DNA from 3 places in the Erwinia amylovora genome. Region 3 is predicted to be linked to each of the others. Evidence: predicted binding sites of a transcription regulator. Region 3 holds the regulator's gene; each other region holds the start of a gene.
What was found. Region 3 encodes PurR, which represses purine synthesis genes. Its sites were predicted from a motif close to CANGCAAACGTTTGCNTG; they were not measured.
Positions count from the first base shown of each region.

Region 1: JGC47_RS16915 (nucleobase:cation symporter-2 family protein) is a predicted target of PurR. The motif match lies at 3,157-3,174, and genes of this name have one in related genera.
Region 2: purT (formate-dependent phosphoribosylglycinamide formyltransferase) is a predicted target of PurR. The motif match lies at 3,113-3,130, and genes of this name have one in related genera.

Region 1 is NZ_CP066796.1:3,702,227-3,709,099, reverse strand. Features, by position in the region: gene JGC47_RS16920 (AsmA family protein) at 1-1,593, opposite strand, end outside; gene JGC47_RS16915 (nucleobase:cation symporter-2 family protein) at 1,716-3,104, opposite strand; gene recG (ATP-dependent DNA helicase RecG) at 3,343-5,424, opposite strand; gene trmH (tRNA (guanosine(18)-2'-O)-methyltransferase TrmH) at 5,424-6,119, opposite strand; gene spoT (bifunctional GTP diphosphokinase/guanosine-3',5'-bis pyrophosphate 3'-pyrophosphohydrolase) at 6,214-6,873, opposite strand, start outside.
Region 2 is NZ_CP066796.1:2,101,386-2,108,258, reverse strand. Features, by position in the region: gene zwf (glucose-6-phosphate dehydrogenase) at 136-1,611, shown strand; gene purT (formate-dependent phosphoribosylglycinamide formyltransferase) at 1,893-3,071, opposite strand; gene JGC47_RS09800 (YebG family protein) at 3,210-3,509, shown strand; gene JGC47_RS09795 (sugar phosphate isomerase/epimerase family protein) at 3,541-4,359, opposite strand; gene JGC47_RS09790 (S9 family peptidase) at 4,774-6,834, shown strand; gene exoX (exodeoxyribonuclease X) at 6,831-6,873, opposite strand, start outside.
Region 3 is NZ_CP066796.1:1,754,041-1,760,913, reverse strand. Features, by position in the region: gene JGC47_RS08210 (Grx4 family monothiol glutaredoxin) at 184-522, opposite strand; gene JGC47_RS08205 (C40 family peptidase) at 900-1,736, shown strand; gene purR (HTH-type transcriptional repressor PurR) at 2,139-3,164, shown strand; gene punR (DNA-binding transcriptional activator PunR) at 3,161-4,093, opposite strand; gene punC (purine nucleoside transporter PunC) at 4,205-5,377, shown strand; gene cfa (cyclopropane fatty acyl phospholipid synthase) at 5,623-6,771, shown strand; gene JGC47_RS08180 (riboflavin synthase) at 6,816-6,873, opposite strand, start outside.

The DNA.
Region 1 (6,873 bases), 1.9 Mb from region 3:
TTTTAGCGACTGTCCGTTCTGCAAACTGGCCTGAATGTTTAATTGCAGATTGGCGGCGCCCGTCAGAGGGACCTCAGGCCATCCCCAGTCATGTAGCAGATTGGGTGCTATCTGGCGACCGCGCAGCTTCAGCGACAGCGCACGCAGCGGCTGCTGGCTCACTGTCGCCTGCCCCTCCAACATCCCGTCAGCGCTAAAAGCGCTCATTTCTGTCACACTGATGCTGCTGTCGGTGGCCGTCAAAGCCAGAGACGGATGGCGCAAATCGACACGATTAAAGGTGGCCTCCGCGGCATTAACGCTCAGTTCGCCTGACCAGATCCCCCACTCACCATCGCGCGCCATCAGCAAATTGCTGCCGTTGCCGTCCAGCGCCGTCATCTGAAACGGAAAGTCCGGACTGATATCAATAATCAGATTATGGCTGGCACTGAATTTGCTGACCTGCACGCTATCCAGCCATGAAGGCAGCGGCCGCAGCCAGTGCTCCCGCCAGTTTAGCGGCAGGGTGTATTCCAATCCTGCCACCACCAGCTCATTCAGCGTCAGTTTTCTGTCGCTGCGCGTCCAGTTACCCTGGGTGCGCACCAGTCCGTTAACCCAGCGGGTACTGAACTGGTTCAGGGCGATACCCTGTGGCGAGAAAGTCATCCTGGCGATCGGGTCATCCAGCTGCATACCGCCGTTGACAACGCTGTTAGCATTCAGCGCCAGCGTGCCATCATCGCTCTGCCAGTCGCCATCACGCAGCGTCAGGTCCTTCAGTACCAGATCGAGATCGGTTACCGCCCAGTCCTTGCCTTCCAGCCGCGCATCCGTGACGTCCATACGTTCAATGTGCACCGGCGGCAGCGAGCTTAAGGGTTGCAGAAAATCACTCAGGGTCTTATCACTTTGCAGGCGGATACTGTTAAGGTGCAGGCTTGCTATCTGCCAGCTCCCTTGTGCATCACGCCGGGCGCTGGCGGTGACCGATCCTAATGCCATATCGGCACCTAAGTTACTCAGTATTAACTGCCGATCTTTGATGCTGCCCTGGATCAGTACGTTAGCGGCCGGGATGCCGTCAAGCGTCAGCGCACCGGCGCTAAGCTGGAAGCTGGCGTTTTTGCCCAGCACATCATTCTTTTCAGGTTGCCACGGTGTAATACCGCCGTCGACACGTTGCGCCTGTAACGGCCAGCTGGCCAGATTGCGGTTCAACGCCATCTGGCTAAGCTGAAGCCGATCGGCCTGTAAAGACACCGGCGCGCTGTGGGTAGTGAGATCCAGCGTACCTCTGTCGAGCTGGATACTGGCAAAGTGCAGCGGATGACTGAACTGTATCAGCCCCAACCCGAGGTCTACGTGTTGCGCAACCAGTGAGGCAGGTTGACCTTTGCGGGCAAAGGAGACGTCGTTAAGGATCAGATGACTGGGATTGGAAAAATGATGCTCCACTTTACTGAACGACAGCGAATAGTCGCTGTTTTCCCCGATCTGGCGGCTGATCCATCCTGCTCCCCAATGGGTTTGCAGCAGCAGATAAAGGCCCAGGGCCACCAGCAACAGTAGCAGTAACAGCGTGAGCAAAACATTGCCGAAAAACTTCATCGTATCCATCCCTATGAATTTTGGTAATGGCTTGTTATGCCCGATTTATCGCGGTATCTCAACCTGCAACGATGAGCGGGCGAAAATTATCCGCCCGCGCGTCATTTATCCCAGGAATATGCTTATTTTTCTGTGGGAAACACCAGATTCAGGATAATGGCGGTGATGCCGCCGGCGGCGATGCCGGAAGAGAGCAGCGTTTTCAGCCAGTCCGGTGCAAATTGCAAAATCAGCGGCTGCTGGGAAACACCAAGGCCGACAGCCAGTGACAGCGCGATGATCATGACAGCCCGACGATCCAGCGGCTCCCGCGAGACGATGCGCACCCCTGAAGCGGCAATAGTACCAAACATCACGATGGTGGCTCCGCCGAGTACCGGTTGAGGAATATGCTGCACAAAGCCGCTCACCGCCGGGAACAGCCCCAGCGCAATCAACATTAGCGCGACAACAAAACCCACGTAGCGGCTGGCAACGCCGGTCAGCTGAATAACGCCGTTATTCTGGCCGAAACAGGAGTTAGGGAAGGTATTAAACAGTGCGGAGACGCAGGAGTTGAGGCCGTTAGCCAGCACGCCGCCTTTCAGCCGCTTCATATACAGCGGGCCGCTGACCGGCTGTTCGGAAACGTCAGAGGTGGCGGTAATATCGCCAATGGTTTCCAGCGAGGTCACCATAAACACCAGCATCAGCGGGATCAACAGATTCCAGTCGATGCCCAGTCCGTAATAAAACGGTGTTGGGATAGTAATTAATGCACCGTTAGATGGTGCGGTATTTTCCGGCAGCATCCCCATCGCCCAGGCCAGCAGATAACCCACCGCCATCGCAATCACCAACGAGGCGACGCGCAGATACGGGTTACGCTGGCGGTTGAGTATAATAATCACCGCCATCACTGCCCCCGCCAGCAGCAGGTTTTTCGGTGCGCCGAACGTGTGATCGCCGATCGCGGCAAAGCCACCGCCGATGGAGGTCAGTCCAACCTGAATCAGCGACAGGCCGATGATCATCACCACAATACCGGAAACCAGTGGCGTAATAACACGTCGGGCGAGGTGCAGCACCCGGGACAGCGCCATCTCGGTACACGAGGCCAGCATTAGCGTGCCGAACAGCGCGGCCATCATGGTGGGTACGTCGGCTCCGCCATTTTTTAACGCCAGGCCGCCCATAATCAGCGGCGTGACAAAGTTAAAACTGGTGCCCTGGATCGACAGCAACCCCGAACCCACCGGCCCCCAGGTTTTAATCTGCAGGATCGACGCCACGCCGGAGGCAAACAGTGACATGCTGATGATGTGCTGCGTATCCTGTGCCGGCAACCCAAGCGCCTGACAGATAAGAAGCGCGGGTGTGATCACGGCGACAAACATCGCCAGCAGATGCTGACAGGCGGCAAACAGGGTTTGTGGCAGCGGTGGGCGGTCTTCAAGGCGATAAATCAGCTCGCTTTTACCCGCAGTGACAATGTGCGGTGCGGCGGCGGCATCCCGGGTTTTAACGGTCATTAACAGGCTTCCCAACGGCAATAAAGAGGCGATTTTAATCTTCTTCAGCGCAAAAGCAATCGTTTGCTACTTGCCAACTTACATTGGGCGGCCGGTACCTAAGGCCAGCTCAGACGTTGGCACCAGGCTCGGCTGACGATATCCGGCAAAGGGGTTTAACGAACAGGCAGGCGACATCCCGCCGCCGACTCAGGCGGCGGATATCGCAAGGCGAGGGATGAGTGAGTGACGATGCGAATTACGCATTGGTATATCGCTCGGTTTCCGGCAGCCAGCGTTCAATCAGCGCCACGGCCTGTTCGGGATAGTGCTGGTGGATATGGCGCGCCACGCGCTGAACTTCCGGGATTAGCGCCTGGTCGCGCAGCAGGTCGGCCACCCGGAATTCGGCATTGCCGGTTTGACGTGTGCCCAGCAGTTCACCAGGGCCACGGATTTCCAGGTCACACTGGGCAATCATAAAGCCGTCGTTGCTGTCGCGCAGCACCTGCAAACGCTTCTGTGCCGTTTTACTCAATGGTGACTTGTACAGCAGCACGCAGTGGGAAGCCACCGCGCCACGGCCCACGCGCCCGCGTAGCTGATGCAGCTGTGCCAGCCCAAGGCGCTCGGGATTCTCGATAATCATCAGGCTGGCATTCGGCACATCAACCCCGACCTCAATCACCGTGGTGGCGATCAGCAGATGGATTTCACCCTGCTTAAACGCCTGCATGACCGCCTGCTTTTCTGCTGGCTTCATGCGGCCGTGTACCAGCCCGATAGTCAGTTCCGGCAGTGCCAGCTGCAGCTCTTCCCACGTGGCCTGGGCTGCCTGGGCTTCCAGCAGTTCGGATTCTTCGATCAGCGTACACACCCAGTAAGCCTGGCGGCCTTCACTGCTGCAGGCATCTTTCACGCGGGTAATGATATCCGCGCGCCGCGTATCGGGGATGGCCACGGTGGTCACCGGGGTTCGTCCCGGTGGCAGCTCGTCGATGGTGGAAGTGTCAAGGTCGGCGTAGGCAGTCATTGCCAGCGTTCGTGGGATCGGCGTGGCGGTCATAATCAGCTGATGAGGATGAAAACCCTGGTCCTCGCCTTTTTCCCACAGCGCCAGACGCTGGTGGACGCCAAAACGGTGCTGCTCATCAATAATCACCAGCGCCAGGCCGTTAAACTGTACCTGCTCCTGGAAAATAGCGTGGGTGCCGACAATCATCGATACCCTGCCGCTGGCGATGGCCTCCTGCTGCGCCAGACGTGCTTTTCCCTTCTGCTTCCCTGCCAGCCAGCCTACCTCCAGCCCAAGCGGGGCAAACCATTGGCGGAAATTATTGGCATGCTGTTCGGCCAGCAGTTCGGTCGGAGCCATCAGCGCGACCTGCTTACCCCAGGCAATAACGTTTAACGCCGTCAGTGCTGCAACCAGCGTTTTACCTGAACCCACATCGCCCTGTACCAGCCGCATCATCGGATAATCATGGGCCAGATCGTTTTCAATTTCGCGTACCACTCTCTGCTGCGCGGCGGTAGGGCGGAAAGGCAGCGCGGCAAGTAATCGGTCGCTTAACTGATGGCGGGGCGACATCGGCAATGCGTGATAACGTTGGGCGCCGGCGCGTACCGCCAGCATACTGAGGTTATGCGCCAGCAGTTCTTCCATAATCAGACGGCGCTGCGCCGGATGCGTTCCGCTGTCGAGATCGGCCAGAGCCATATCGGGCGGCGGGCGATGCAGGGTGCGCAGGGCATCGGGCAGGCTGATTAATCCCCCTCTTAACTGCGGCGGCAGCAGTTCGGCAATGGCACAGGTATCGAGCAGGGTTAATGCCTGATCGGTCAGATTGCGTAACGTGGCCTGGCGTACGCCTTCAGTGGTGGAATAGACCGGCGTCAGCGTCTCCTGCAACCCGGTGACGCTATGTTCTCCCTGAACCTTGTATTCAGGATGAATGATCTCGGCACCACGCTGACCGCGTTTTATCTCGCCGTAAGCCGTAACCCGACGACCCACCGCAAGGCTGTTTTTCATCCCGGCATTGAAGTTAAAAAAGCGCAGAGTCACGGTGCCGGTGCCGTCAGTTATCTGGCAGGTCAGCATTCGACGGCGGCCAAATGAGATATCGCAGTGCAGCACTTCTCCTGCAACCGTGGCGTAAATGCCCGGCTGCAGGTTGTTGATCGCGTAAAGCTGGGTACGATCTTCGTAGCGCAGCGGCAGATGCAGCAGCAGATCCTGTACCGTTACCAAACCCAGTTTTGCCAGCTTTGTCGCCTGGCTGGCCCCCACGCCGGATAACGTGTTAAGCGGCACTGCATCCAGCAGACGGCCCTGCATTATTTACGCGCCTTAGACTGCATGGCCGCCCACCATTCGGCATCGGCCACCACCTCACCGCAATTGTTGATTTCAGGGTAGGGCAACCCTTTATGTTTCGCGACGCGAGCCAGCACCGGATAGCCGCCTTCGAATAACAGACGCTGCTGTTCGCTGTATTCCAGCGTGCTCTCTTCACGCATATACATACCGGCATTCTGCCGCTGGCGCTGGGCTTCATACAGGATCAGGGCAGAGGCGACGGAAACATTCAGTGACTGCACCATGCCGATCATTGGAATAATAATGTCGCGATCGGCGAGGTCCAGCGCTTCCCGGGTAATGCCGGTTTTTTCCTGCCCCATCAGAATACAGGTCGGGCGGGTGTAGTCGATTTCGCGGAAATCGACCGCTTTATCAGAAAGATGGGTCGCCAGAATCTGCATGTTATGGCCTTTGAGACAGGTTACGGCATCGGCAATCGAGCGGTGGGTTTTAACCTGCACCCAGCTGTTGCTGCCAGCGGCGGCGGAGACCATGGTGCGCATGCGGCTGCCCGGCCAGATGGCGTGAACCTCGTGAACACCGACGGCATCGGCGGTACGGATCACCGCAGAAACGTTATGAGGCTTGTGTACCTGCTCCATGCAGACCGTTAAGTCGTGCTGACGGGCGGCAAGCATGGCGCGGATGCGGGCATAACGTTGTGCATTCATGCGAAACAGGCTCCCTAAAATGGATAATGACGTTGGCGACTAAGCAACCGGCTATCGCGGGGAGGGCCAGAACAAGGGGGCCATGCCTTATTCCTTAATTGCGGTTACGGTGTACTTTAATCACGTCCGGCATCACACGGATTTTACGCATGATATTAGCCAGATGAACGCGGTCGCGTGCGGTCAGACGAATAAAGGCGCAGTAAACACGACCATCTTTCTCTTCGGTATTCAGGCTCTGAATATTAGAACCTGCAGTGTTGATCGCCGCCGTCAGATTGGCCAGCGCACCCTGATGGTTAAACATATCGACCTTGATTTCGGCAACAAATTCCTGCTCAGTTACCTTATCCCACTCGACCGCCATGTATTTCTCTGGCTCTTTCTGATAGCCACGAATATTGCGACAGGATTCATGGTGCACCACCAGGCCTTTGCCGGGGCTGACGTGCGCAACAATCGGGTCACCGGGGATCGGACGACAGCATTTAGCGAAGGTGATCAATACCCCGTCAGCACCCTTAATGGGGAGCTTACTGCGCGAGCTACCGGCGGAAGCAGGGCCGGTAGCCGGAGCGTTTGGCTCATTCTGTTGCAGATTTTTTGCCACCACCACGCTCATGGCATTGCCAAGGCCAATTTCAGCCAGCAGGTCGTCAAGCGATGCCAGCTTCATGCGCTCAAGCTCGTGCTGGACGTTGGCCGGCGGGATCTCGGCCAGTTTACGGCTGCCGCCCAGGGCATGGTTAAGCAG
Region 2 (6,873 bases), 350 kb from region 3:
ATTGTGCCAGACCTGCGTCACCGGTTTACGTGGACCGGGCAAAAGCAGTACATTGTACAGTTAAAACATGACACTAAGAGCCTGTCCTGGATCGGGATCTACGGGACTGGCTAATCCTGCAACGAGGAGAATGAAATGGCGGTTACACAAACAGCCCAGGCATGCGATCTGGTTATTTTCGGTGCCAAAGGCGACCTTGCACGCCGAAAACTGCTGCCCTCACTGTATCAGTTAGAAAAAGCCGGTCAGATTCATGAAGAGTCACGCATCATTGGCGTGGGGCGCGCGGAATGGGATAAAGCAGCTTATACCAAGGTAGTGCGTGAAGCGCTGGAAACCTTTATGAAGGAAAAAATTGACGAGGCGCTGTGGGATAAACTCAGCAGCCGACTTGATTTTTGTAATCTGGACGTGACTGACAGCAGTCATTTCCCTCGCCTTGGCAAAATGCTCGACCAGAAAAAACGCGTCACCATCAACTATTTTGCCATGCCGCCAAGCACCTTCGGTGCCATTTGTCAGGGGCTGGGCGAAGCTAAACTCAATGCCAAACCCGCACGCGTGGTAATGGAAAAACCGCTGGGCACGTCGCTCGTTACCTCGCAGGAAATCAACAATCAGGTAGGTGAGTACTTCGAAGAGAGCCAGGTCTTCCGCATTGACCATTATCTCGGCAAAGAGACCGTGCTTAACCTGCTGGCACTGCGCTTTGCTAACTCACTGTTTGCCGCAAACTGGGACAATCGCACCATCGACCATGTGCAGATAACCGTGGCGGAAGAGGTGGGGATCGAAGGGCGTTGGGGCTACTTCGATAAAGCCGGTCAGATGCGCGACATGATCCAGAACCACCTTCTGCAGGTGTTAACCATGATCGCAATGTCACCGCCGGCAGACCTGTCTGCTGACCGTATTCGTGATGAGAAAGTCAAGGTACTGCGCTCACTGCGCCGCATTGACCATACCAATGTGCGTGAAAAAACCGTGCGCGGTCAGTACACTTCCGGTTTTGTGCAGGGGAAAAAAGTCCCCGGCTATCTGGAAGAAGAGGGCGCAAACAAGTCCAGCAATACGGAAACCTTCGTTTCTATCCGGGTTGATATCGACGACTGGCGCTGGGCTGGCGTACCGTTCTATCTGCGCACCGGAAAACGGTTGCCGACCAAGTGTTCGGAAGTTGTTGTTTACTTTAAAAATCCGGCGCTGAACCTGTTCAAAGACAGCTGGCAGGAACTGCCGCAAAACAAACTGACCATTCGCCTGCAGCCGGATGAAGGTGTCGATATCCAGATCCTTAACAAAGTGCCCGGCCTGGATCATAAACACAACCTGCAAACCACCAAACTGGATTTAAGCTTCTCAGAGACCTTTAATCAGTCTCATCTGGCTGATGCCTACGAGCGCCTGCTGCTGGAAACGATGCGCGGCATCCAGGCGCTGTTTGTTCGTCGTGATGAAGTCGAGGAGGCGTGGAAGTGGGTCGACTCTATCATGGACGCCTGGGCTGCAGATAAAGAAGCGCCCAAGCCTTACCAGGCAGGTACCTGGGGCCCGGTGGCTTCGGTAGCGATGATCACCCGTGATGGCCGCTCATGGAATGAATTTGAGTAATTTGACCTGAATATTGCAGCCCGCTTCGGCGGGTTTTTTTTCAATCAGAATAACGGTTATGCACAATAAGCCGGCGCTTCGATTCTCCTTGTACAACACCCGCGCCGGCGACGATCGCCTGGCGGACAGGCGATGCGGAGAAGGCTGCATCAATAGCGGCAAAACACGCGGCGAACGGATTTGACCATTGGCACGATGATACCGGCCATTGTTGTCGAACAGCGGGAACAGGCGGTATCGGGGGCGAAAATTTGATTCACCCCAGATAGTGCAGGGCAGAATCAGCCGCTGACGTTCACGCGGGCGACAGCCGTTGTGGCGCGTTGTAGCGCATCCTCAATATCACTTCCGGTTGCCAGCACCACGCCTAAACGGCGTTTACCCTGGATTTCCGGCTTGCCAAACAGACGAACCTGCAGACCCGCGCCGACAGCGGCAGAAAGGTTGGCAAACTGCACGTTATCACTGTGTAGCTCCGGCAGGATAACCGCCGACGCCGCCGGGCCGTATTGACGTATTGCACCCACCGGCAGACCGAGGAAAGCGCGGACGTGCAGTGCGAACTCAGAAACATCCTGTGAGATTAACGTGACCATGCCGGTGTCGTGCGGGCGCGGTGACACCTCACTGAACACCACGTCATCACCACAGACAAACAGCTCGACGCCAAAAAGGCCATAACCACCGAGGGCAGCCACCACCTTTTCGGCTATCTGCCGGGCGCGCTGCAGGGCCAGCTGGCTCATCTGCTGTGGCTGCCACGACTCACGATAGTCGCCATCCTCCTGGCGATGACCGATGGGCGCGCAGAAATGAATACCGTCCACCGCACTGATGGTCAGCAGGGTGATTTCAAAATCGAATTTCACCACGCCTTCAACAATCACGCGCCCGGCACCCGCACGGCCACCCTGCTGAGCATAATCCCAGGCGGTAGCCAGCTGTGCGGCGTCCCGGACAACGCTCTGGCCTTTGCCGGAAGAGCTCATCACCGGCTTAATGATGCATGGCAAGCCGATAGCTTCAGCTGCGGCACAGAATGCATCATAGCTATCGGCGAAGCGATAGGCAGAAGTGGGAAGCTGCAACTCTTCAGCGGCGAGGCGGCGTATGCCCTCGCGATCCATGGTTAACCGGGCTGCACGGGCGCTGGGAACCACCTTCTGGCCCTGTTTTTCCAGTTCGACCAGCCTGTCCGTGGCGATAGCTTCAATTTCCGGCACCACAAAATCCGGCTGCTCTTTTTCAATCAGCGCTGCCAGGGCTGCGCCATCCAGCATATTGATCACATAACTGCGGTGGGCAACCTGCATAGCAGGGGCATCCGCGTAGCGATCTACCGCGATCGTTTCCACGCCCAAACGCTGACATTCCAGCGCCACTTCTTTGCCCAGTTCACCCGATCCTAACAGCATTACGCGCGTCGCATTCGGGCGCAGAGCGGTTCCAAGAGTTGTCATCATCGCCACCTGATTAGATAAAAAAAAGCCGCCGTAGTATAAACGAAAACGTTTGCGTGTTCATCCGTCATTCGGCACTTGAGGCAAAAAAGCAATGCTGATATACTGTATAAAAACACAGTTAAACAAGGCGAGATCATGGCTGTTGAAATTAAATATGTCGTTGTCAGAAAAGGTGAAGAAAAGATGACATTTGCCAGCAAAAAAGAGGCGGATGCCTACGACAAAATGCTCGATATGGCGGAAGTGTTCTCTGACTGGCTGGCGGCCAGCCCGCTGGGTATGCAGGAGCAGCAAAACGAATCGCTGGGGCTTTTTATGGCGGAAAACAAAGACGTGCTGCAGCAAATTTTGCGTACCGGCAGGCTGCCTGATGAAAACGCCGCCAATAAAAGCGATGATGACAATGAAAGCACGCTGCGGGCGGTAGCGGGTTGAGTGCGCAATTGATGGTCATATAGCCTTGCTGTTAAGCGGATGATATCAGCTGGCATAACGCGGCCATTGCAGCTTTTGCGGTTATGTCTGCATCCGCCTGATGCAGCCGATCGTTGAAGACTTCAAGTCCTATTGGCCCCCGGTATTCAATGTGTTGCAGGTGCTGTAACAGCGCCCGCAAAGGGAAGTGACCTTCGCCCGGCAGCAGGCGGTCATGACGGGCAACTTCCTTCAACCGTTGCGCATCCGGCCGGGTATTCAGATCCGACAATTGTACCAGGAATATCTTGTCGGCCGGGATGCCCTCAAGATCTGCCAGCGTTCTTTGCAGAACAAAGATATGGAATGCGTCGACCACCAGGCCCAGATTGGGTGCATCAATACGCTTCACCAGCTGCCATGCTGCGGCGATGTTGTTAATGTGCTGGCTCCACGCCATCGCTTCATACGCCACGCGCAGATTGTGGTGTGCCGCCTGCTGTACCAGCCAGCGTAAATCCTCTTCTGTGCGTTGTTGGCAACATTCGGGATCGGTCGAAGCAGGGACCAGTAGCGTAGTCGCTCCCAATCGTTGTGCGGTTGATATCATCTCCAGCGCTTCGTCGCGCTTGTGATGGCGCATCGCATCCGGTGCGCCATCGAAGTCCATCAGCACCTGGTAATCCGTTAGTGATAACGCCAGACGTGAGCAAAGATCGGCCAGGCCCCCAGCGCCCGCCGGTGCTGCTGCCACATCCTGCTGCCATAATTCCACCTGCTGAAAACCCGCCGCAGAGGCTGCGCGAAGCTTCTCTTCGCTACTGCCACCCAGCAAAATAGTGTTGATAAATAATGGGTTGCCTGAAAGCATCGCTGCCATTTCCTTATTTTCTTGCTGCTTTCATGGTAGAAGTCAATAACGGCTGGCGCAAACCCTACTTTTAAACAATTTGTGCGCGTCAGGTGAAATGCTAAGCCTCTGCACTCTTTGACATCTCCTTACGTTGCTGCCAGAAATCCCGGTGATTCATCTCAACCGTTCAAAGTGCGCAGCGATCTGCAAGCGCCAGGCGAGGCATTGGCGATCCCTCAGGACGTGCGTGGATCAATTAAGCACGATATCCGCAATGAAATCACAGGCTGGCTGTCTGACGGCGGGACAGGCAATAACGCTGGTTCCAGCTGCTGAATGTCCTCTGGGATAACGCTGCCCCATCATCTTTTCTTGGCAATCTGTCACTCGGGTGTCAACCTTACCTACCGAAACTGACATTGCGAACGAACCATGACACCACCAAAAGCAAAGCAAATACCCCATGTTATGACCTTGCATGGTGATACGCGCACCGACAATTACGCCTGGCTGCGTGACGATCGGCGTGAAGATCAGCAGGTACTGGCGCACCTTAACGCCGAAAACGACTTTTGCCTGCAGCAGCTGAAGCCGCAGCAGGCCCTTCAGGCGCAATTGCTAACGGAGATCGTTGAGCGTATACCTGCCCGTGACCATTCCGTGCCCTATGTCAAAAGCGGCTACCGCTATCAAAGCCGCTATGAGGAGGGCAACGAATATACCCTTTATACCCGTCAGCCAGCCGACACCGTCACGCCGGAAGTCTGGGAAACGCTGCTGGACGGAAATCAGCGAGCCGCAGACAGCGAGTTTTATACTCTCGGTGGCGTGGCCATTAGCCCGGATAATCAGACAATGGCGGTGGCCGAAGACTTTTTGTCGCGTAGGGTATATGCCATTCGTTTGCGTAATTTGAACAGCGGCGAGTGGTATCCGGAGGTGCTGGAGGGCGTCTCATCCAGCATGGCCTGGTCTGGCGATTCACAAACACTCTATTATGTGTTGAAGGATAAACAAACTTTGCTGCCTTATCAGGTATGGCGGCATACGCCAGGTACACCGCAGCAGCAGGACCAGCTGGTATATGAAGAGCAGGATGATACTTTTTATGTCGGCCTTGATAAGACCACCTCAGAGCAGTTTGTTGCTATCGTACTTGGCAGCAGTACCACCAGTGAAGTCATGCTGCTGGATGCGCAGCAGGCTGATGCGCAGCCGCAGCGGTTTAGCGCACGTCGCAAAGATCATGAATACAGCGTCGATCACTATCAGGGCGAGTTCTACATCCGTTCTAATCGCGATGGCAAGAACTTTGCTTTGTATCGCAGCGCTGAGGCCAATGAACATCAGTGGCAGACGGTGATCCCTGCTCGTGACGATATCGTGCTGGAAGATTTTTCCCTGTTCCGCGACTGGCTGGTGGTTGAAGAGCGTCAGCGCGGATTGGTCAGCCTGCGCCAGATCCACTGGCTAAGCGGCAGAAGCTGTACGATTGCCTTTGACGATCCGGCTTACGTTACCTGGATTGGTTACAACCCCAGTCCTGAAACCAGTAAGCTGCGCTACGGCTATTCGTCGATGACCACGCCGGACACCTTGTATGAACTCGACCTGGATAGCGGTGAACGGCAGATCCTGAAGCAGACAGAAGTAAAAGGCTTTGACGGCTCATTGTACCGCAGTGAACACCACTGGATAACCATGCGCGACGGCGTCGAAGTGCCGGTTTCGCTGGTTTATCGCCGCGACTGCTATCAGCCCGGAACTAACCCGCTGCTGGTTTATGGTTACGGCTCCTATGGCAGCAGCATGGATGCCGACTTCAGCGCCAGCCGCCTTAGTCTGCTCGACCGCGGGTTTGTCTATGCCCTGACGCATATACGGGGCGGAGGGGAGATGGGGCAACGCTGGTATGACGACGGACGCCTGTTAAACAAGATGAATACCTTCCATGACTTCATCGATATTACCGATGCGCTGGTGGCGAGACAGTACGGTGACGCGCAGAAACTTTACGCGATGGGGGGCAGTGCCGGGGGATTGCTGATGGGCGCGGTGATCAACATGGTGCCGGACCGTTTCCACGGTGTTGTCGCGCAGGTGCCATTTGTCGACGTGCTCACCACCATGCTGGATGAAACCATTCCCCTCACCACCGGTGAATATGATGAGTGGGGAAACCCGGCCGACGAGCAGTATTATCACTACATCCGGAAGTACAGCCCATATGACAACGTGGTGCCGCAGTCTTACCCGCACCTGTTGGTCACTACCGGGCTGCATGATTCCCAGGTGCAGTACTGGGAACCGGCAAAATGGGTGGCGAAGTTGCGCGAGCTGAAAACCGACAACCATCTGCTGCTGCTGCACACCGATATGGACGCCGGCCACGGCGGTAAATCCGGGCGCTTCAAGGCTTATGAAGGACTAGTGATGGAATATGCCTTTTTGATCGCGCTGGCAACGGGCCTGCTGGCTGTCCCGGCAGCTTAATCTGGCTCGCTCAATGCCCGCTGCATGGCGCTGCGTAAG
Region 3 (6,873 bases):
CCATTCCCGCGCGTTGAGCTGAAATTGTTGACGCTGTGTATATCAGGCCATCAGGGGGCCGATTGCTCCGGATTAGCGATCGAGCCGGTAGCATGACAGAACGCCGAAGTGATTTGCCAGTCAGCAACTATCACCGACTGGCTTGCAGTGGCAAAACGGCAGTTCAGACGCCAGCCACGGCCATCATTCTGCGGCGTCAGTTGGGTATTTCTGGGCGGTTTCTTTGATCAACTGCTGCAGTTCACCACGCTGATACATTTCAATGATGATATCGCAACCGCCGACCAGCTCGCCGTCAACCCACAGCTGCGGGAACGTTGGCCAGTTAGCAAATTTTGGCATTTCAGCACGAATGTCCGGGTTTTGCAGAATGTCCACATACGCAAAACGCTCGCCACAGGCAGAAAGCGCCTGTACGGCCTGGGCAGAAAAACCGCAGCTCGGCAGCTTCGGCGAGCCTTTCATATATAACAGGATTGGGTTTTCTGCGATCTGGCGCTGAATTTTTTCTACAGTACTCATAAATGCCTTCCTCAATACGATACTTCGTGTATAGCTGTAGCCAGCCAATATTGTAGCTATTCTGACCTGACGTTAAAACGACAATTTCAGTACATCTGGGTTTTAACCCGCTTTGCGGTCAGAAGATGATAACAAAATAACATTTTCTCATGAGCTTTGCTGCATCCGTTGAAACACAGTTGAGGTAAAGCACTGAATTAATGAACTGATTATATTTGTTAATCTATACATCCCGATTGTATTATTGTAACAAAAAAGACCTTACCCTTTGGTCTCGAGTTAGTTTAGAATCCAAATATCCTTCTGCCTGCGCGCAGAATTCACTATTTACCTTCGCGTTGCTGCCTGCCGCAATGCACAGATTGTTAATGGAAACGATGCGTTCATTCATTACGCTTTTCATGCTGGCCATTGCTCAACTATTTTTCAATATGGCGCACGCATCGCCACAGGCGCCTGTTAATGCCGATCGGCACAAGGCTGACCGGAGCATCGCACGTGAAGATGAACGACGCAAACGACGTCCGGTAAAAGCTTCCCCGACCAAAAAACATAAAGAACCCCCGGTAAAAAAAACCAAACAACCCGCAGAACTGGCACAGCTTAGCCCGCTGCAAAAACAAAAGTTAAAAAAGAAGGCCACCGTTGTTAAGCGTCCAACGAAAAAAATAAACGCGGCGCAAAAGCCGTTAAGCCACCAGTCCGGCATCAAAAAGACCGTAAAAAAACGTTATGGCAGCCAGCGTGCAGATCGCAAGGCGGTTCTGACGGCCCCACTGAAGCTCAGTAATGCCCATCGCATTCGTTATCAGAGAGCGCGTGAAACCGCAGTGAGTAAACTGATGGGTCAGTTGGGCAAACCTTACCTGTGGGGTGGCAGCTCGCCTAAAACCGGGTTCGACTGTAGTGGCCTTGTCTGGTATGCCTATAAAGATCTGGTGAAATTCAAAATTCCTCGCACCGCTAATGAGATGTATCACCTGCGTGATGCCGCGCCGATCAGGCGTGACCGGCTTGAGAAAGGCGATCTGGTATTCTTCCGTATTAACGGCAGAGGTAGTGCCGATCATGTAGGTGTCTATCTCGGCGGCGGTAAATTCATTCAGTCACCTCGAACGGGTAAAGACATTCAGGTTAGCGCGTTGGGTGATGATTTCTGGCAAGAACATTACGTAGGCGCTCGCCGCGTGATGACTCCGAAGACGGTTCGTTAACGGTTAGCTGAAGGTATTAACTGCCGCGCCGTCAGACAAAATTCTTTGCTGGCTCCTGATGGTTTGACCCGCCGTGGCTAATAGTCCTAAATTTCGGTGAGTTATTTACTCTCGTCCCTGCCGCACTTTGCCTTAACAGCCTGGATTTATTGTTATCGTTAACGGTAAAAATCTCGTTTTCTTTGCTAAGCCTTGTTAGAATTCCTGCTTTGCGTTGCGCAACGGCGCCAAAATCTGGCTAAGCCAGCACTGCACGTCCTTTTACGGACAAGCAAGACCCCTTCCCGACCTTTTGAGACAGCCCCCAATAATTCTGGCCAATCGGGAAAAGCTTGCGTAAAGGCAAACGATTAACAAACCAGTTATCAGCAGGTTACTGATAACACCAGGAGTACGATTTTCATGGCAACGATTAAGGATGTGGCAAAGCGCGCGGGTGTTTCCACCACCACCGTGTCGCACGTCATAAACAAAACACGCTTTGTCGCCGAAGAAACGCGAGAAGCGGTTTGGGTAGCTATCAAAGAGTTGCATTATTCTCCAAGCGCCGTAGCTCGTAGCCTGAAGGTAAACCACACCAAAACCATTGGCCTGCTGGCAACCTCAAGCGAAGCACCTTATTTTGCTGAAATCATCGAGGCGGTGGAGCGCCGCTGCTTTGCTCAAGGCTATACCCTGATCCTGGGCAATGCTCATAACAACATACAAAAGCAGCAGGCTTACCTGTCGATGATGGCGCAAAAACGTGTCGACGGGCTGCTGGTGATGTGCTCTGAATACCCGGACGCGCTGATTGCGATGTTAGAAGATAACCGCAATATCCCGATGGTAGTCATGGATTGGGGCAAGTCGCGCGGTGACTTCACCGACACGGTACTGGATAACGCTTTTGATGGCGGCTATCTGGCGGGGCGTTATCTGATTGAACGCGGGCACCGCGATATTGGTGCCATCCCGGGTCAGTTGGAGCGCAACACCGGGGGCGGGCGCCATGCGGGCTTTGTGAAAGCTCTGAGCGAGGCCGGGATCACACTGCGCGATGAGTGGCTGGTACAGGGTGATTTTGAACCTGAATCCGGTTATCTCGCCATGCAACAGATCCTGTCGCAGAAACAGCGTCCGACTGCCGTATTCTGCGGGGGTGACATTATGGCGATGGGCGCAATCTGTGCAGCAGATGAAATGGGACTGCGCGTACCGCAAGACATCTCGGTGATTGGTTATGATAACGTGCGCAATGCCCGTTACTTTACTCCGGCGTTGACCACGGTACATCAACCGAAAGAGCGCCTCGGTGAAACCGCATTTGATATGTTAATTGATCGCATTACCAGCAAACGTGAAGAGTCGCAGACCATTGAGGTCTATCCTTCTCTGATCGAACGACGTTCGGTGGCGGATGGACCTTACCGGGACTACCGCCGTTAATCACGCAGCGGTGCCGGGTCCTGCTGCTCGCTAAGCCATTCGGCCCTCAGGGTTTCCGTGCTGCCAAGATATTCCAGCAGCCAGCTCAGCGCCGGTGAGGCGCTTTGTTCCGACCAGCTCAGACAGCACGGGCTGTCAGGAAAATGCGAGCTAAGCGCCAGCTCACGCAGTTCATTCCGCTGCAGCAACGGCTGGGCGAAATGGCCCGGCACCATGCCAACGCATAAACCCGCGCGCAAGCAATCAAAAGCGCTTTCCCAGTCAGGTACGACCAGCCGCCGCTGATTATCCAGCGTCCATGTCGTGCGCTTGGGTAACGCGCGTGAAGTATCTTCCAGCACCAACGAAGGCCACTCGCGTATCCACTCTTCAGTCAGTGGCCCGGGCCGACTGACTAACGGGTGTTGTGCATTAACCACGCAGCGCCAGTTAAGGCTCCCCATATCACGGAAAGCGAAACGCCCGCCAACCGGGATCGCCTGCGTGGCACCTATCGCCACATCCACCCGCCCGTCTGCCAGCGCGTCCCAAACGCCGTTAAACACTTCTGGCATGATATGCAGCTCCATGTCAGGAAAGTGGCGGTAAAAATCCACCACCAGCTGCCGCGTTCGCGACGGGCGTACAATGCGATCGACGGCGATATTGAGCTGCCCGCGCCAGCCGTTTGCCACCTGTTGACAGCGGCGGCGCGTGGCTAGCATTTTTTTGATGACAATCCTGCCTTCCTCGCTGAATACCCGTCCGGCGTCGGTCAGCACCACATCACGATGCCGCCTTTCAAACAGATTTACGGCCAGCCATTCCTCAAGCTGACGCACCGTATAGCTTATTGCAGAAGGGACGCGGTGCAGCTCTGCGGCAGCGGCGGTGAAGCTTCCGGTCCGGGCCACGGCATCAATAACTTCCAGTGAATGTTCTGACCACATATTTGCCTTCAAAAAAATTCATTCCAATCAACGAATATTAGCGTTTCACAGACTGTCCTGCACGCGATTACACTGCGCAAGCTTAAAACGGGCTGATAAGAGTTAATTAACATGTATTCTGCAGTTTTTATGATTTACCTGGCGCTGCTAAGCATGCTGGGTTTCCTTGCTACCGATATGTACCTGCCTGCATTTGGTGTGATGCAGCAAGATCTGAATACTCAGGCTGGCGCTGTCAGCGCCAGCCTGAGTATTTTCCTTGCCGGATTTGCCTGCGCGCAACTGGTATGGGGACCTCTTTCAGACCGCATCGGGCGCAAGCCGGTACTGTTGATGGGCCTGAGTCTGTTTGCTGTCGGCTGTGCCGCCATGCTTTGGGTTAATTCAGCAGCTTCGCTGCTGGCATGGCGATTTGTGCAGGCTGTCGGCGTCTGTGCTGCGGCCGTCAGCTGGCAAGCTCTGGTGGTTGACCGCTACAGCGCTGCACGAGCCAACCGTGTATTTGCCACTATTATGCCGCTGGTCGCGCTCTCACCGGCCATGGCGCCACTGGTCGGAGCCTGGCTGTTAGCTCATTTTCCATGGCAGTCCATCTTCGTCACGCTGTTACTAATTACTTTGCTGCTGATGGTGCCAACCTTGCGACTGCCATCACAACCAAGGCATGATAAAAGCGCGCCTGACATCGCCGCTCCCGGCTTCGTTTCCCTGCTTAAATCACCCGTATACAGCGGCAACGTCGCTATCTATGCAGCCTGCTCTGCCAGCTTCTTTGCGTGGCTTACCGGTTCACCGTTTATTTTAGGTAATCTGGGTCTTTCACCTGCCGATATTGGCCTGAGTTACGTGCCGCAAACGGTCGCTTTTTTGATCGGTGGCTTTAGCTGTCGTGCGCTTTTAAATCGATTTAACGGACGCAAAATCCTCCCCTCGCTGCTGATGTTCTACAGTCTGAGCATTGTTGCACTCTGGCTAATTGTGCAATATTCCCAGCCTGCGCTCTGGGCTCTTTTGCTGCCGTTCTGCGGCATGGCGATGGCGAATGGAGCAATCTACCCTATCGTTGTGTCCAGCGCCCTGCTGCCCTTCCCTCATGCCAGCGGTAAAGCGGCCGCCTTGCAAAATATGTTGCAGCTTGGCCTGTGCTTTCTCGCCAGCATGGTCGTATCATCATTGATTGATACGGTTCTGGATACCACCGTGCTGGTGATGCTGACCACCATTTTAATCGCAGCATTGGGTTATGTTGTGCAGCGCATGGCGGAGCGTCATCTCATGCTGTGAGCGGAAAATCACCGCTGAAATCAACCGGCCAAATTTAGCAGGCTAACAGAAATCCACTAGATTATGCCCCCTTGAATCTTCCCGATGGCCGCAGCGCACGGCCTCATGGCTGGCTTCTGAAGTTCGACTGATTCTCTTCTGCATGGGTTACAGGCCGTGATATTTGCCTTATGGCTCCTAACAGATCTGCGAAAATTGACTATTCTTTTTCTCAGGTATCAATCGCACAGGATGATGGAGAAGCTATGAGTTCATCGTGTATTGAAGATGAAAGCCTGGGGAATAATCTGTGGTACCGAATCGCCCAGGAAATATTAAGTAAGGCCAATATTGAAGTTAACGGATCCCGCTCCTCAGACATTCAGGTGAATAACCCCAACTTCTTTAAGAGAGTGCTGCAGGAGGGTTCGTTAGGGCTGGGCGAAAGCTATATGGATGGCTGGTGGGAGTGCGAACGCCTGGATATTTTTTTTCAGCGCGTGCTCAACGCGCACCTTGACCAACAGCTTCCCCGTCATTTTAAAGATACATTGCGTATCGCCGCTTCACGTTTAACCAATTTACAGTCCCGCAAACGTGCCTGGATGGTGGGTAAAGAACATTATGACTTGGGTAACGACCTCTTCACCGCAATGCTGGATCCTTACATGCAGTATTCCTGTGGTTACTGGAAACGAGCTGAAACGCTTGAGCAGGCCCAGGAGGCGAAGCTGGAGCTGATTTGTGCAAAGCTACAACTTAAGCAGGGTATGACGCTATTGGACATTGGCTGTGGCTGGGGAGGCCTGGCTGAATACGCTGCCCGTCATTATGGCGTTAGCGTGGTGGGGGTCACGATTTCTGCCGAGCAGCAAAAATTGGCCCGGCAGCGCTGCGAAGGAATGAGCGTGGATATCCTGCTTCAGGATTATCGTGACCTCAATCAGCAATTTGACCGCATCGTTTCCGTGGGTATGTTTGAACACGTCGGACCGAAAAACTACGCCACCTATTTTGACGTGGTCGATCGTAATCTGAAACCTGATGGCGTCTTCCTGCTGCACACGATTGGTGCCAGTAATACAAATGATCACGTCGACCCGTGGATCAATAAATACATTTTCCCCAACGGCTGCCTGCCTTCGGTGCGTCATATTGCTGAAGCCAGCGAACCGCATTTTGTCATGGAAGACTGGCATAACATGGGGGCTGATTATGATCTCACGCTGATGAGCTGGCACCAGCGTTTTTTGACAACCTGGCCGCAGCTGTCAGACAAATATGGCGAGCGTTTCAAACGCATGTTCTCTTACTATCTGAATGCCTGCGCTGGCGCGTTTCGTGCCAGGGACATTCAACTATGGCAAGTGGTCTTCACTCGCGGCACAGAGGGTGGGATCCGCGTAGCGCGTTAAAAGGATGAAGATGGACGGGCAGCGTTCAGCCGCCCTGTTATCAGCTACTCCCGTGAAGCATCGCCCTGCTTGTCTGCCACGGTCGCCGCTAACAGATCTGCT